2 linked regions of the Polyangium spumosum genome follow. The protein of the gene in region 1 interacts with the protein of each later gene in a pairwise test. Links are inferred from orthologs where the notes say so. Each region holds a gene or a part of one and is shown in the gene's direction. Other genes may lie near its edges.

Region 1 (7,450 bases):
CGCCGATCCGCGCGGCTCGCCGCGAGCGTGAGCGCCCCGAGCGCGCGCCCCTGCCAGACGATCGGCACGAGCATGCCCGCCGTGATCGAGACCGCGCGCAGGACCGCGAGCGCCTCCGCGTCGCTCATCGTCGCGGCGAGCATCGCGTCGGACGTCTCTGGCAGGACGTGCGCCACGCCCGTGCGTATCACCCGGGCGAGCGGGCTCTTCGTCGAGTCGAGCGCGGGGCTCCGGTACATGCACGGCTGCCGCAGGAGCGCGGCCTTCTCCGGGTCCTCGTGATCCACCGCGACGAGCCGCGCGCCGGTCGCGTCGAGGAGGTGGACGAGGCAGAAGCCGCCGATCCACGCGGCCGCGCGCGAGGCGACCCTGGCCAGCCGAGGCGCGAGCTCCGCCGCGTCCCCGAGCGCCTCTCCCACGTCGAGCAAGAGCCCGAGGGAGCGATCGACGCGGCCCCGATCCTCGGCGCCCGCGACGCGGGTGATGCCGAGCGCGAGCGGCGCCTCGAGCGCGAGCAACGTCCCGAGCTCCGGCGCGTCCGGGACGTGGCCCTTCCGGTCGTAGAACTCGGCGACCCCGATGATCTCGCCGCCGAGGTGGATCGGGAAGGCCACCGCCGACTGGAGCCCGGCCATCGCCGCGGCCGAGCGGCGCACGAACAGCGGCTCGCTGGCGAGGTCGTGCATGAACGTCGTCGCGGCGCGCGCCCAGGTGAGCCCGGGCAAACCCTCGCCGTACGAGAACGTCATCCGCATCGAGTCCGCCTCGAACACGGGCGCGCCGGGCCGCTCGGGGTCCTGATACGTCGCGACGCAGCGGAGCACGTAGGCCTCACGATCGAGGCGCCACGCGATGGCGAGCTCGAAGCCCGCCGCGAGCACCGCGTCGCGCAGGATCGAGCGGACCGCCGCGTCGGCCTCTTCCGTGAAGAGGGCGTGCATCGCTGTGACGTGCAGATCGCGTGGCTCGACGTGGGCAGGCAACATGCGGGGAGACGGGCCTTGTTCCTAGGTCGGCCCCTCTCACCTCGCAAGCATCACGGCACCTTCGCGTGCAGGACGGAGATCGCGTCGAGATCGAACCCCGCGTTTGGCTCCGCGCCGATGCCCTGGAGATCCCGGATGCGGACGAACCGAGCCTCGCTCACGCCGAGCTCCGCGAGGTCGAAGGCGTCGCCGCCGGACACCGCGGGATCCAGGGACGAGATGCCCAGGTCGCCGTTCGCGAAGACCGGGGAGAAGCCGGCGCAACCCGCGGGTGGCTCCGCGTCTTCGGCGCACGGGAACACGCTCCAGCTCTCCCCGTCCATGCTGACGGAGACCTCGCCGAGCTCCGCGTACACGTTGTTCGGATCGCCCGCCGCGAAGAACGGGTTTTCGAAGACCACGAAGTCCGGGCCTTCGCCGTCGACGATCGTGTTGCCCCCGAAGCCGAGCACGATCGAGCCACCACGGCCGAGCGAGAGCACGTCGAGCCCGCCCGACGTCGTGCCGCTGCCGAGCGGCTCGCCGTAGACGATCTCGGGGAACCGATCCGATCCGAACCCGCCGTCGTCGCCGGGGTCGAACGCGGCCACGCACGACGCCGTCCGTGTCGGCGCCGCGTCCGCGGAGCAGGCGTGCGGCTCGCCTTGCGTGTTCGTCGATCCCGCCGAGCCCTCGCCCCCACACCCCACGCCGGCGAGGCCCAGCGCGCCCAGGAAGACCACCATGACGCGATGCATGGGAGCGCGATACCAGGCTGCAGGAGGCGCGCATAGGGGCCGTCGCCCGAGCGCGGGATCCGTACTAGAAGTCGAACGTGCTCCGTCGCGCGCCCTTCCCCCGACCCTCCGCCGCCGCCGTCGACAAGGCGCGGCGCTTGCTCGACCGGGCCCTCGGCCCGTCGAAGGTGATCACCTCGCCCGACGGCTGCGAGGCGTACGCGGGAGACGAGTCCGATCAGGAGCCCGTGATCCCCGACGCAGTCGTCGTCGCCGAGACGCCCGACGACATCCGGTGCGCGCTCGCCGCGGCGAGCGAGGCCGAGGTCCCGATCGTCCCTCGTGGCGCCGGCAGCGGCAAATCGGGCGGCGCGGTGCCCGTGGGCGGCGGCGTCGTCGTCACCACGCTCGGCATGCGAAGCATCAAGGAGATCGATCGCGAGGAGCTCGTCGCCGTCGTCGAGCCCGGCGTGATCCTCGGCGACCTCCACGCCGCCGTCGAGGCCGAGGGCCTCTTTTACCCGCCCGATCCGAACTCGCTCAGGATGTGCGCCCTCGGCGGCAACCTCGCCGAGAACGCGGGCGGCCCGCGCGCCTTCAAGTACGGCGTCACGCGCGAGTACGTGCTCGGCCTCGAGGCGCTGCTCGTCGACGGCACGCGCCTCCGCACCGGGAGGCGCACGGTCAAGGGCGTCACCGGCTACGACGTCACGAGCTTGCTCGTCGGCAGCGAGGGCACGCTCGCCGTCTTCACCGAGGCCACGTTGCAGCTCATCCCCAAACCTCCGAGCGTCACCACGCTGCTCGGCCTCTTCGACACCGCCTTCACCTCCGGCCGCGCCGTCTCCGCCATCATCGCCGCCGGCCTCGTCCCGCGTTGCCTCGAGCTGCTCGACGCGGGCGCGCTCTCGGCCGTCCGCGCCCGCGGCGTGCCTGTCGACCCGCGCGCGGGCGCGCTCCTCCTCATCGAGGTCGACGGGGATCCCGCCTCGTGCGAGGCCGCGATGGAGCGCATCGGCGAGGCGTGCGTGGCCGAGGGTGCGCTCGACGTCCTCGTCGCGCAGGACGCCGCTCAGCGCGAGCGCCTCTGGGAAGCGCGCCGCGCCCTCTCGCCCGCGACCCGCGCGATGGCCCGTTACAAGATCTCCGAGGACGTCGTCGTGCCTCGCACGCGCTTGCCCGAGCTGCTGCGCGAGATCGACCGCATCAGCGAGGAGACGAGGGTACGCATGCTCTCCTACGGCCACGCGGGCGACGGCAACCTGCACGTGAACTTCCTCTGGGACGACCCCGACGCGGCCCCTCGCGTCGAGCGTGGCCTCGATCGCCTCTTCCGCAGCGTGATCGGCATGCGCGGCACGCTCACGGGCGAGCATGGCATCGGCACCTCCAAGGCCGAGTACCTCCCGCTCGAACAGGGCCCCGAGCTCATCGATCTGCAGCGCCGCTTGAAGGCCGTCTTCGACCCGAAGGGCCTCCTGAACCCGCACAAGATCTTCCCCCGCCGCGGTCACGGGGTCTGCTAGAACGCCCCGCGTGCGTGTCCTCGGCATCGATCCTGGCAGCCGTCATCTCGGGTGGGGCGTGCTCGAGCGTGTCGGCACACGCGTCGAGCACGTCGCGCATGGCGTCATCGACGTCGACCTCGACGGCACCTTCGCCGACAGGCTCGTCGACATCGACGATCGCCTCGGCGAGGTCATCGCCGCCCACGCGCCCTCACACGCCGCGGTCGAGAGCATCTTCTTCTCCAAGGACGCGCAGAGCGCGGCCAAGCTCGGCCATGCGCGTGGCGTCGTCCTGCTCCGGCTCGCCCGCGCGTCCGTCCGGACGTTCGAGTACGCGCCTGCGCTCGTGAAGCGCACCGTCGCGGGCAAGGGCGCGGCGGACAAGCGCCAGGTGGCCATGGTCGTGACGGCCATCCTCCGGCTCGGCGCCCCGCCCCGGTCGGACGCCGCCGACGCCCTCGCCATCGCGCTCACGCACTGCAACGTTGTCGGCTTCCAGACGGCGCTCGCCGCCTCTGCGCCTGCCCGCCCGGGTCGACGGCGCGCCAGCGTCCCTTGATCTTGCATCGCCCGTGGGCGCCCTGCGTCCAACCCCGCGAGCTTTGGTCCCGAAAGCGACGCGGAACAGGAAGAAAATGATGCGTAAGGTAAAGTCCCTCTCGATCTCCTCCCTCCTCGCGGCGTTCGCCGTGGTCCCCGCCCTCCTGCTCTGCTCGACCGACGGCCACAGCCAGGCCGCGAAGCCCGCCGCCCCTGCCGCGGCGAAGGGCCCCACGGCCGACGAGATCGGCCGTCGCGTGCAGCAGTTCTACGACTCCACGAAGACCTTCAAGGCCACGTTCTCGCAGACCTACACGATCAAGGTCCAGAACGTGAAGAAGGAGTCGAAGGGCACGGTCACCTTCGAGAAGCCCGGCAAGATGAGCTGGACCTACGCCGCGCCGAACGGCAACCGCGTCGTGTCCGACGGCAAGGTGATCCGGGTCTACGAGAAAGAAAACGAGCAGATGTTCGAGTCGCCGGTGAAGAACTCGCAATACCCGGCGGCGCTCGCCTTCTTGATGGGCACGGGCCAGCTCGTGAAGGACTTCAACCTGAAGCTGCTCGACGCCGCGCAGATGAAATTCGAGGGCGGATACGTGCTCGAGGGCACGCCGAAGGACGCGACGCCCGCCTACCAGAAGGTCCTCCTTTACGTCGACGCCGCGACGAACCAGGTTCGCCGTGTGCTGATCCTCGACGCGCAAGGCAACAAGAACCGGTTCGACTTCAGCGCGCCCGTCGTCAACCAGCCCGTCGCCAAGGGCGAGTTCGACTTCAAGCCGCCGCCGGGCACGCGGGTCGTCAAGCCGTGAGGAGAGTGCTGGAAACGATGCAACCGGACGGAAAGTCTGGTACATCCAGAGTTGCTTGGAGGTGCGATGAACGCGCATAGCTGGATGGGTCGCGGGATGCTTTCGGTCGCCTTTGCGCTGCTCTTCGCGGCGTGCGGCGGCCCGCTCGAGTACATGACCAAGGGCACGCCGCGCGCGCCCGACGCCGACGCGAAGATCGTCGCCGAGGTCAACAGCAGCACGGTTCTGACCACCGTGAGCATCGAGGCGGAGCACCTGGCCCCGCCCGATCGTCTCATGCCGGGTGCTTCGGCCTTCGTCGTCTGGGCCCGCAAGGACTCGAGCAGCGAGTGGCAGCGCATCGGGTCGCTCGCCTACAACGCGGACAAGCGCACGGGCTCGTTGCCCGCGGCGACGGTGCCTCTCACGAGCTTCGAGCTCATCGTGAGCGCCGAGCAACAGAACGCGCCGAAGTCGCCTTCGCCGCACGTGGTGATCCAGCAGAAGGTCGCCGACTGACCTCGCCCTCGCGGCGGCACATTCGATAGGATGAGCGAACGCCCGGCGCGTGGATGCGTCGGGCGTTCTGCCATGAACAACCCCTACGGATCGCCGCCCGGCCGTCACGGCCACGCTCCTTACCCGTACCCGCAGCATCCCCAGGCGCCGTACCCCCAGCACGGTCACGGCGCGCCGCAGCGGCACGTCCCGCAGGAGCCGCCCGATCCGGACAAGCGCCGCCGCGTGGTGGGGCTCGGGCTCTGGATCGTCGGCATGCTCGCCGGGGTCGTGCTGAACATCCTCTTCACGATGGCCGAGATCTTCCTGTCGAAGGCGCCGGGGCGCATGCTCTCGGCGGTCCTGACGGGCGCGCTCTTCGCGTTCTTGCCGCTCGGCTTCTACCTCTTCGTGCCGATGGTGCTCGATCGGTACGATCCCGAGCCGTGGTGGTGCCTCGCGATGGCGTTCCTCTGGGGCGCGGTCGTGGCGACGGGCTTCGCCGGGATGATCAACACGGGCGTGCACATCGTGTTCGCGGGCCTGTTCGGGCCCAAGGTCGGCAATTTCATGACGACCGTGGTGAGCGCGCCGCTCTCGGAGGAGCTCTTCAAAGGGCTCGCGATCCTGGGCTTCTTCTACTTCCTTCGGCGCGAGTTCGACGGCGTCGTCGACGGCATCATCTACGCGACCTTCTGCGCGCTCGGGTTCGCCGCGGTCGAGAACGTCAGTTATTACGCGCGCGCGGACATGGCCGATCAGCTCGGCACGACCTTCTTCTTGCGCGGCGTGCTCGCGCCCTGGGGTCACCCGCTCTACACGTCGATGACCGGCATCGGCTTCGGCATCGCGCGTGAGTCGAGCCGGACGTGGGTGCGGTGGGTCGCGCCGATCGGCGGGTTCTTCGTGGGCGTCTTCCTGCACGCGCTCTGGAACTTCGTGCCCACGGTCATCCCGAACGCGTTCGTGGTGATGTTGCTCTTCTGGTTGCTCTTCGTGGCGGCGTTTTTCTGCATCATCGTCGCGCTCGTGATGCGCAAGGGCCGCACGATCCGGCAGTTTCTCCGGGACGAGGTGCTGCTCGGCAACCTGAGCCAGGACGAGCTCGAGCTCGTGTGTTCGCCCGTCGGCCGCATCAAGTGCACGTTCGACGGGCGCGGCGCCGAGGGGCGCGCGTTCATCCGGGCGGCGTCGCGGCTCGCGCTCAGCAAGTGGCACACCGCGCGCGCGATGAAGGGGCAGAAGCGGACCATCAGCGCCGATTTCATCGGCCCGCTCCGCCGCGAGCTCGCCACCTTGCGCGCCGCCCTGCGCGCCAAAGCTCCTCGCTGAAGACGTCTCGACACGTCGTATTCACGCAATCGTAACGAAGCGCGGAATTCCCCGCCGACCTGCAACACGGGCTTCATCGGCGCGTAACAGGAGGGGAGTACAAGCGGGCTCGATGGCACGTATCCTGGTCATCGAGGACGAGCCCGCGCTCCTCAAGGTGCTCGATTACAATTTCCGGCAGGCGGGGCACGAGGTCCTGCTCGCGCCGCGCGGCGAGGAGGGGCTCCGGCTCGCGCGCGAGCGGCGCCCGGACGTCATCCTGCTCGACCTGATGCTCCCCGACCTGCAAGGCACCGAGGTCTGCCTTCGCTTGCAGCAGAGCGAGGAGACGCGCGATATGCCCGTGGTCATCGTGTCGGCGCGCGGCGACGAGGTCGACCGGGTCGTCGGCTTCGAGCTCGGGGCCGTCGATTACGTGGTGAAGCCGTTCAGCGTCCGCGAGCTCTTGCTCCGGGTGCAGGCGATCCTGCGGCGCGCGAAGGCGAAGACCGGCGAGCGCCGGGTCCTTCAGTTCGGCCGGCTGCGTATCGACGACGAGGCGCACCGGGTATGGGTCGACGGCGCCGAGGTCGAGCTCACCTTGCTCGAATTCAAGCTCCTCGTCGCCCTCTACGAGAATCGCGAGCGCGTCCAGACGCGCGGCGCGCTGCTCGAGGGGGTGTGGGGGATGGACGTCGAGATCACGACGCGCACGGTGGACACGCACGTGAAGAGGCTCCGCGACAAACTCGGGCCGGCCGGCGACTACGTGCAGACGGTGCGGGGGATCGGCTATCGATTCGGCGGCGACCCCGACATGCCCGGCTCGCACCCCGATTGAAGGAGCGTCATACGACGCGCACGTGATCGTTTCGCGACGTTCACGAGGTTGTCACGAACGATCGTCAAGGTGGGGGCCGAGGAAAGACGGCAATGGGCTTCGAGGCGTGGAGCGTCGGGGAGACCGATCCCGGGCGCGGCAGGAGGCTTCTCATCGGATATGCGGCGGCGATCGCCATCTGCACGGCGGTCGGCGTCGTCGGGGCGACGATGAAATCGAGCGCGCCCGCCGTGGAAGAAGAAGAGGAGGTCGTCGC
Region 2 (7,609 bases), on another replicon or contig:
GATCGTGCGCAGCGTCCCCCCTGGCGAGGTGATGAGCCTCGACTATCCGGAGAGCCGCTTCGACGCACCCGTCGACGAGGAACCTTCGTGAGCGGTCCGAAGAGCCTCGATCAGCTCGAGGTCGTGCTGCGGAGCGGCGCGGGCATCGCGATCATCTGCGAGGGCGAGGACTACCGCGAGGACGAGTTCTTCTACAAGGAATGGTTCGGCTCGCTCGGTCGAAGCGTGACCTTTCATGCGCAAGACGGCTGGGAGCGCGTGCAGGTGGCCGTGACCGAGCTCCGGAAGCGCGGGACGCCGGTGCCCGTGTTCGGCATCCTCGACCGGGATTTCACGCCGGACGAGGTGATCGAGCGTCAGTCCGATCCCTCCTTCGACGGCTCCTGTTACCGCCTGCGCCGCTACGATCTGGAGAGCTACCTGCTCGAACCGGAGGGCTGGCTCGCCGTCCTGCAACGGGTCCTCTGGCGCCGCGAAGGTGTGTTGCCGACGGGATGGGACACCGCAGAGGCCGTGGCCGAGCGCATCCATGGCTTTTATCGCGAGGCACTTCCTGTCGCGGCGCACAACTGGACCACGAGGCGTTTGGCCGAGAGCCACGGCGCGAAACCAGGGTTCGCCGGTCGGAGCTACCTCTCCTCCATCCAGGCGGTCGCGACGGTGAACGTCGAGGAGACGCTCGTCACCTGGGGGAGGTCCTTTGGTGCGGAGGACGCGGCGCGCGAGGCATACCGAGAGCGCCTCGCGTTCCTGCAAGCCAGGGCCGATGATCTCGATGAATTGCAGAGGCAGGTGTCGGGCAAGCTCGTGTTCCAGGAGCTCCACCGCAGCATCCCCTGCGCCCGGAAGCGGCCTGATCGCATGGATCTGGTCGAGCGATATCTCGACCAGCGCCCAGAGCCGCCGTCCGAGGTCGCCGCCCTGATCCGTCTCATCCTCGACCGCGCGGAGCGCGAGCGTTCCCTCTAGCCGTGCTCCCTCTCGCCTGGCTCCTCTGCGTCACCTGGCTCCTCGCCGCCGTCCTCGTGTCGGTCCTCCGCGGCCTCCGCGGCGCGCGCGAGGGACGCGCTCACCTCGCGGCGCGGCGCATCAAGAGCCCGACCATCTACCTCTTTTCGGCCTACCTGCTCGTCGCCGCGCTCGTCACCCCGCACTCGCCAGGCGAGACCACGTCGCCGCTCCTCTGGCTCGCGTTCGCCATCCCCCTCGCGAACACGCTCGCCGCGTGGAGCTCGATCGGACAGGCCCAGCCGAAGGGCCTCACGCGGCTCGGGCTCGCGCTCCTCCACGGTGGCGCCTTGCTCTCGGCTGCCGCGTGTATCCTCGCGCTCGCCTCGCCGCGCTTCGTCCCGGTCTGGCTCGGCGGGCCCGGTCAGTAACCCTTGCGCGCCGCGACGAACGCGCCGCGCTCGATCTCGTGCTGCGAGGCCGTCACCAGCGCCGTCGCCGTGTGCTCACGGACCTTCAACACGCGCAGCTCCGCGTACGTCTCGTCCGGGAAGAGGTTCTCGTCGGCGGGCGGCGCGAGGGCCTCCGTCTGCGCGGGGCGATCGTCTTCGACGACCGGCCGCATGGTCGCGAACTTGCCGGCGGCGCGTAACGTGTGGCGCCAGCGATCGCCGCGGCGCAGGGCGAAGAAGCGCATCCCGGGCTTGACGCCCTCCTTCTCGCCCTTGTCCAGGAACACCACCTGGTGCTGCCCGTAAAACGCGTGCGGATAAAGCGCCGCCACGATCTTCGCCTCGATGTCCTCGGCGCTCGTCACGGGCGAGACGACGACGAAGCGCCGATCGACCGGGCCGACCTTCGCGCCGCGCTCGACCGTGTCGAGCGACTCGACCACGCGGCCGCGGACCATACGCGTCTGCGGGTTGATGCGATCGACCCGCAACGTGCCGCGGATCGAGATGAGCTGGCCCTTCTGCGCGGCGTCGCCGCTCGTCACGAGCGGGCGGAAGATCGTGAGGAGCTGGCCGACCGCGACCTCGTGTTTGTCGTCGAGCTGCACGTAGACGTCGTCGCCCGCGGCGAGCAGCATCTTGTCCGCGGGGCTGCCGTTGATCTCGCCCCAGACGTCTTCCTTCTTGTCGTCGAGCCAGCCCGTGTCGCGCAAGAACACCGTCTGCGGCGCGACCTTGCGCTCGCCGCTGAGGAGGCGGCGCATGCCGGGGAGGCCGCTGTCGCTCGAGTCGCGCAGGCGGACCTGATCGCCGGGGTAGATCCAGTGTGGGTTCTGGATTTGCGGGTTCTGCGCCCAGAGGCGCGGCCAGCCGTACGGGTTCTTGTAGTAGCGGCTCGAGATGTCCCAGAGCGTGTCGCCCGTGCGCACGCTGTGGAGCTCCGGCACGTGTTGACCTTCGAGGACGAAGCCGCCGTTCGCCGTGCCACGCACGGTCTCGCTCGCCTCGGGATCGGGCAGCAGATCGAAGCCGTCGGCGGAGCGCGACGTGTCGAGCGTGGAGCGCGAGCTCGAGGGCAGGTGTCCGTCGGGGTTGAAGCCGGGCTGCGGGTAACCCGGGACGACCACCTGCGTCGGCGGCGCCGGCGCCTGCGGGACCTGCACGACGGTGACCTGCGCGCCGCCTCCCTGCGAAGGCGCGGCATCGGTGTCCTGCGCGCGCGCGTGGCCCGAGGCCGCGAGGGCGAGGAGGACGAGGGAGCTCGAGGCGAGGGCGCGTGTGTGCGTCATGGTGCCGTTCTCGGGGGGCTCGGGAGGGGGCGCTTGGCCTTCGCGGGGCTCGGGGGCGCGAGAGAGGCAGGTTGCGTGATCACCTCGCCCCGGGCCGTCGAGCGGAGGAGCGGGCGAGGCGCGTCGTCGGCCTCGTTCGAGGCGCTCGTGTCGTCGTCTTCGGCGGGCGCCCCTGCGATGGGCGCGAGCGCCGCCGCGGTCCCGCCTTCGGCTGTCGGCGCGAGGTGCACGACGTCGAGCGAAGGTCGGTCGTCCTCGGCGCTCGTCGAGGCGTTCGCGCTCGCAGGCGCGTTTCCACGCGCGGCGAGCTTCGTGCTCGAGAGCTCGAGCGTCTCGACCCGGGCGGCCAGGATGTTGTTGTCTGCACGTACACGGCCCACCTCCTGGCGCAGGGACGCGATCTCCTTGCGGAGGGCTTCCTGGCCCCCACCGGCGCAGCCGGAGACGGAGAAGGCGAGGGCGAGGGCGCAGAGGGACCGCATGCCACGCCGATGGTAATGCCGTCCCCCCGCGCGGGCCAAGCGAGCAGCGGCCTAACCTCTGCCGTAGCGGACCGGAATTCTGGTAGGGTCGGGGCCATGCCGAAGCGCTCGAACAAACTCGTATCTTTGATGATTGCTGGTCTTGCTTCCCTGGCCGCGCTCGCGTTTGGCGTGGCGGGTTGCTCCGACGACGGGAACGGCGACGATACTTGTTACGACTACGGGTCGTTCGACAAGACGAGCCCCGCGGTGACGTTCACGGGCGACGTGCTCCCGATCTTCCGCAACTCCTGCGGCATCGGCGGCGCGGCTTGCCACGGCGCGGTCGTGGGTCAGGCCGGGCAGCCCTACCTCGGCCCGGCCAACAGCGCGACCGAGCCGACGCAGGCGGAGATCGACGCGATCTTCGCGCAGAACGTCGGCGTGAAGGCGACGAAGGCGACGGGCATGGACATCGTCGCGGCGGGCAGCCCGGAGACGAGCTTCCTCATGCACAAGATGGACGGCACCTTGACGTGCGCCGCGGTGATCTGCGACGCCGCGTGCGGCGGCTCGATGCCGCTCACGGGCGACCTGCTCCCGCAGGACGCGCGTGACAAGGTGCGCCGCTGGATCGCGCAGGGAGCGAAGAAGGATTGATCGGCAGGCTCACGGGCCGCATCGTCGAGGACTCGGCCGAGGGCGTCGTGGTCATCGACGTCGGAGGTGTCGGCTACGAGGTCACGGTGCCGCTCGGCGCGCTCGGGCGTGCGGCGCGGGAGGGTGACGGCGTCGTCACCCTCTACGTGCACACGCACGTCCGGGAAGACACCTTCGCGCTCTACGGCTTCCCGACGCTGGACGATCGCGCGGCGTTTCGCGCGCTGATCGGGGTCTCCAGCGTGGGGCCGAAGATGGCGATGTCGATCCTGGGGGCGCTGCCCGCGGGCGAGCTCGCGGCGGCGCTCGCGCGCGGCGAGGCGTCGCGGCTCGTGGCCGTCCCCGGGATCGGCAAGAAGACCGCCGAGCGGCTCATCCTCGAGCTCAAGGGCAAGCTCGCGGCGGCGCCGGTCGTCGCGAAGGGCGCCGAGGCGCCGAGGCCCGCGGCGACCGAGGGCAAAGCGGAGCTCTTGCACGGCGCGCTCACGCGGATGGGCTTCCGGCCGGCCGAGGCCGAGCGCGCGGTGACGGCGCTCGGCGCGCGCGTGCAGACCGAGCCCCTCGGCGATCTCGTGCGCGAGGCGCTCGCGCTCCTCTCCTCCAAGTAAACCGGGTTTGCCGGGGATTCGGGGGCGCAGCTCGGCTTGTCCGAGCGAAGCCCCCGAGCGAGGAACGCGCGTGACGCTCGCGTGGCACGACGCCGAGAAACCTCGACAAAAAAAATAGGCCCGAATATGCTCGGCGCCGCGGTCCGCGTGGGCCAGCGTCGGCAGTGCCCGAGGAGGCGGTGTGATTACCTGTCCCAAATGCAACAAGGAGAACCAGGACCACTACAAGTTCTGCCTGGGCTGCGGATCGGAGCTGCCGAGGGATGCTTCTCCGAAGAAGTTTGCGTCGGGCGGCACGCCGCCGCAGGGCATCCCTGTCGTTCGTCCGGGCGCCGTGACGGACGACATGGGGGCGAAGGGCGCGGTGGCGCAGTTCCCGCCGCCCGCGCCTGCAGCCGTGCACCCGCCGATCGCGGCGCAGGCCGCGCCTGCGGCGGGCGCGGGTCCCGTGATCTGCAAGGATTGCGGGCACGCGAACGCGCTGACGAACCGGTTCTGCGCGTCGTGCGGCGCGAAGCTGCCGAAGCCCGGGAGCGTGCCGGCGATGGCCGCCGCCTCGCCCGCGGCGCCGCCGGTGGCCTCGACGCCGAGCGCGATGACGGTCGTCCTGACCGCTCTTCGCGCGGACGGCTCGGAGGCGGGCTCGTACACGTTGCCATCGGCGACGTTCACGATCGGCCGTGACGTCGGGGCGATCTTCGCGGGTGACAACTACCTGTCGCCGCGGCACGCGACGTTCGTGTCGAAGAACGGCAAGCTCACCGTGCGTGACGAGAGCTCGCTGAACGGCGTGTACAAGAAGCTGCGCCGCGACGAGCCGATCGCGGTGATGATCGGCGACGTGTTCCGCATCGGCCAGGAGATCGTCCGCTTCGAGGCGCTCTCGGCGATGCAGGCGACGGCGGACGGCGTGGAGCGGCTCGGCAGCCCGTCGAAGGGCTACGTGGGTCGCATCGCGCTGATCATCGGCCGGGACGCGACGGGCAACTCGTTCCCGATCCCGGAGACGGGCCTGCACCTCGGCCGCGAGCGTGGGGACGTGCTCTTCCCCGAGGACGGTTACGTCTCGGGTCTGCACTGCCGCATCAGCTACGAGCGTGGCCAGCTCTTCGTCACGGATCTGGGCAGCTCGAACGGCACGTTCACCCGGATCTCGTCGGAGGTGGATCTCATCGACGGGGACGTGTTGCTGATGGGCCAGCAGCTCTTCCGGATCAACATTCAAGCTTGAGACGGTTGTCGGAGCGCGCGGCTTCTGGCGCCGCGCGCTTCGGCGGGGGAGAATGTCGGCCATGGAACCGCCGCGTACGATCCGCGTCGTTGCTGCCGTCATCGAGCACGAAGGGCGTTACCTCATCACGCAGCGCCGCCCGACGGCCCTCTTGCCCTTGTTGTGGGAGTTCCCCGGCGGGCGCGTGGAGGACGCGGAGACGGACGCGGCGGCGCTGAAGCGCGAGGTCTTCCATCGGCTCGGGGTCGAGGTCGAGCCGGGGCAGATGATCTCGTTCGTGAGCCACCCGTACGAGCGGTACGTCGTGGACCTCTACCTCTACGAGTGCCGCATCACGGCGGGCGAGCCCGCGCCGCTGGCGGTGAACGCGTTCAAGTGGGTCACGAGCGCGGAGTTCGACCAGCACCCGTTCACGCCCGCCGATGAGGCCAGCATGAACAAGCTGCTGGGGATGGGCTGATCGTCTTTCTTTTCGCGACGCGTAAATCGATCGGCTGCGCCGCTCGTCCATAGGTCCCTCCGCGGGCGCGGACATCCGGCTCTGGAATGCGAGTGACGCTGGGGGAGGTTTGGGGTGTGGGGCGCAGGGCGCCGCAGGCGACCCGGAGCCCCACGCGAAGAGGAAGGCAGCATGCGAACGAGCGTTGCGGTCATCGGTCTGGTTGCTGCGGCGACGGCAGGTCTCGCGGCGGGGTGTGGGAGCACGGGGCGCGGGGGCGCGGAGGCGAAGGCGCCCGGCGTCGGGGAGAGGAGCTGCGCGCGCGTGCGCCCGGGCGTGGGCGCGAAGCCCGTGGCCGGCGCGCGGCAGGGCGGCGTGGTCGCGCTGGCGAAGGCCGGGGGCAAGACGATCGCGTACGTCGCGGACGAGGATGACGGCGACATCCACACGGTCGACGTCGCGACGGGCAAGGAGCTCGGGACGACCCAGCTCGGAGGGACGCCGTCGCAGCTCGTCGTGGCGGCCGATGGTCGCGTCGTGGTGGCGCTCCGGGACAAGGCGGCGATCGAGGTGCTCGAGCCGGAGGCCGATCCGTCGAAGCCGCTCGTGTCGCTCTGCACGGTGCCGACGCCGATCGAGCCGGTCGCGCTCTCGACGACGCCCGATGACAGGACGTTGCTCGTGTCGAGCGGCTGGGGCGCGGCGCTCACGGCGTACGACGTGGCGAGCATGCGCCGGACGTACGAGGTGCCGCTGCCGCGCGAGCCTCGGGGGGTCGTGGTCTCGGACGACGGCAAGAAGGCGTTCGTCGCGCACGTCGTGGGCTCGCGGATGAGCGTGGTCGATCTCGAGGCGAAGCGCGCGCGCCCGGTGGACGTGGGCGGGATCGAGGAGGGCGGGTTCCGGCGGGGGAAGATCGGCCTCTTCGGCGGCGGCGAGGAGATCGAGCGGCGCGCGTGTCAGGGGTTCGCGCTCGCCAAGTCGACCGAGCTCTCGGGGCGGATCTTCGCGCCGCAGGTGCTCGTGGATCCGGGGCGCGCCGAGGAGCGCTCGGAGGGGTACGGCAGCGGCGGCATGAACCCGCCGGAGGTCGCGGCGGTCGCGGTCGTCGACGAGGACACCGAGCAGCCGATCGGCGAGTCGATCCACGTGAAGCCGGACGTGCGGCAGATGGTGGGCGCGACGCGACCTCGCCCCGCGTGTTTGCTCCCGCGGGCGGCGGCGATCGACCCGGCTTCGCGCTCGCTCTTCGTCACGTGCCTCGGCATCGACGCGGTCGTCGAGTACGACGCGGCGGCGGCCGATCCGCAGCGGGCCGAGCGGCGCCGCTTCCCGGTCGCCGCAGGGCCGACGGGGCTCGCGGTCGACGTGGAGGGCCGGCGGCTCGTCGTGTGGTCGCAGTTCGATCGCACGCTCCAGATCGCGCCGCTCGGCGGAGAGGACGCGGCCGAGGCGGAGGCGCCCGCGGTGGTGCGCGTCGGGCTCTCGCGCAAGGCGCAGACGGCGGCGCTCGCGGATCTC

What was found.
Region 2: the proteins of ruvC (region 1) and ruvA interact in binary tests that used the Escherichia coli proteins (3 or more experiments, as listed by UniProt). The link is inferred for Polyangium spumosum from one-to-one orthologs.

Annotation. Positions count from the first base shown.
Region 1 is NZ_WJIE01000002.1:758,088-765,537, reverse strand. What follows is about bases 2,253-5,003. They hold ruvC (crossover junction endodeoxyribonuclease RuvC), read left to right. Parts: upstream 2,253-3,238; coding sequence 3,239-3,769; downstream 3,770-5,003. Other genes in these bases: GF068_RS09010 (hypothetical protein), read left to right, coding at 4,662-5,003; lolA (outer membrane lipoprotein periplasmic chaperone LolA), read left to right, coding at 3,846-4,565; GF068_RS09025 (FAD-binding oxidoreductase), read left to right, coding at 2,253-3,228. Also shown: GF068_RS09035 (sensor histidine kinase), read right to left, coding at 1-986; GF068_RS09030 (cell surface protein), read right to left, coding at 1,037-1,723; more of GF068_RS09025, read left to right, coding at 1,801-2,252; more of GF068_RS09010, read left to right, coding at 5,004-5,063; GF068_RS09005 (PrsW family intramembrane metalloprotease), read left to right, coding at 5,136-6,374; GF068_RS09000 (response regulator), read left to right, coding at 6,487-7,194; GF068_RS08995 (energy transducer TonB), read left to right, coding at 7,287-7,450.
Region 2 is NZ_WJIE01000016.1:146,450-154,058, reverse strand. What follows is about bases 2,703-5,612. They hold ruvA (Holliday junction branch migration protein RuvA), read left to right. Parts: upstream 2,703-3,806; coding sequence 3,807-4,418; downstream 4,419-5,612. Other genes in these bases: GF068_RS36100 (FHA domain-containing protein), read left to right, coding at 4,600-5,612; GF068_RS36110 (hypothetical protein), read left to right, coding at 3,268-3,810; GF068_RS36115 (coiled-coil domain-containing protein), read right to left, coding at 2,703-3,171. In the rest of the region: GF068_RS36135 (AAA family ATPase), read left to right, coding at 1-91; GF068_RS36130 (hypothetical protein), read left to right, coding at 88-969; GF068_RS36125 (hypothetical protein), read left to right, coding at 972-1,379; GF068_RS36120 (LysM peptidoglycan-binding domain-containing protein), read right to left, coding at 1,373-2,689; more of GF068_RS36115, read right to left, coding at 2,686-2,702; more of GF068_RS36100, read left to right, coding at 5,613-5,649; GF068_RS36095 ((deoxy)nucleoside triphosphate pyrophosphohydrolase), read left to right, coding at 5,711-6,109; GF068_RS36090 (cytochrome C peroxidase), read left to right, coding at 6,281-7,609. UniProt on the Escherichia coli protein: The RuvA-RuvB-RuvC complex processes Holliday junction (HJ) DNA during genetic recombination and DNA repair.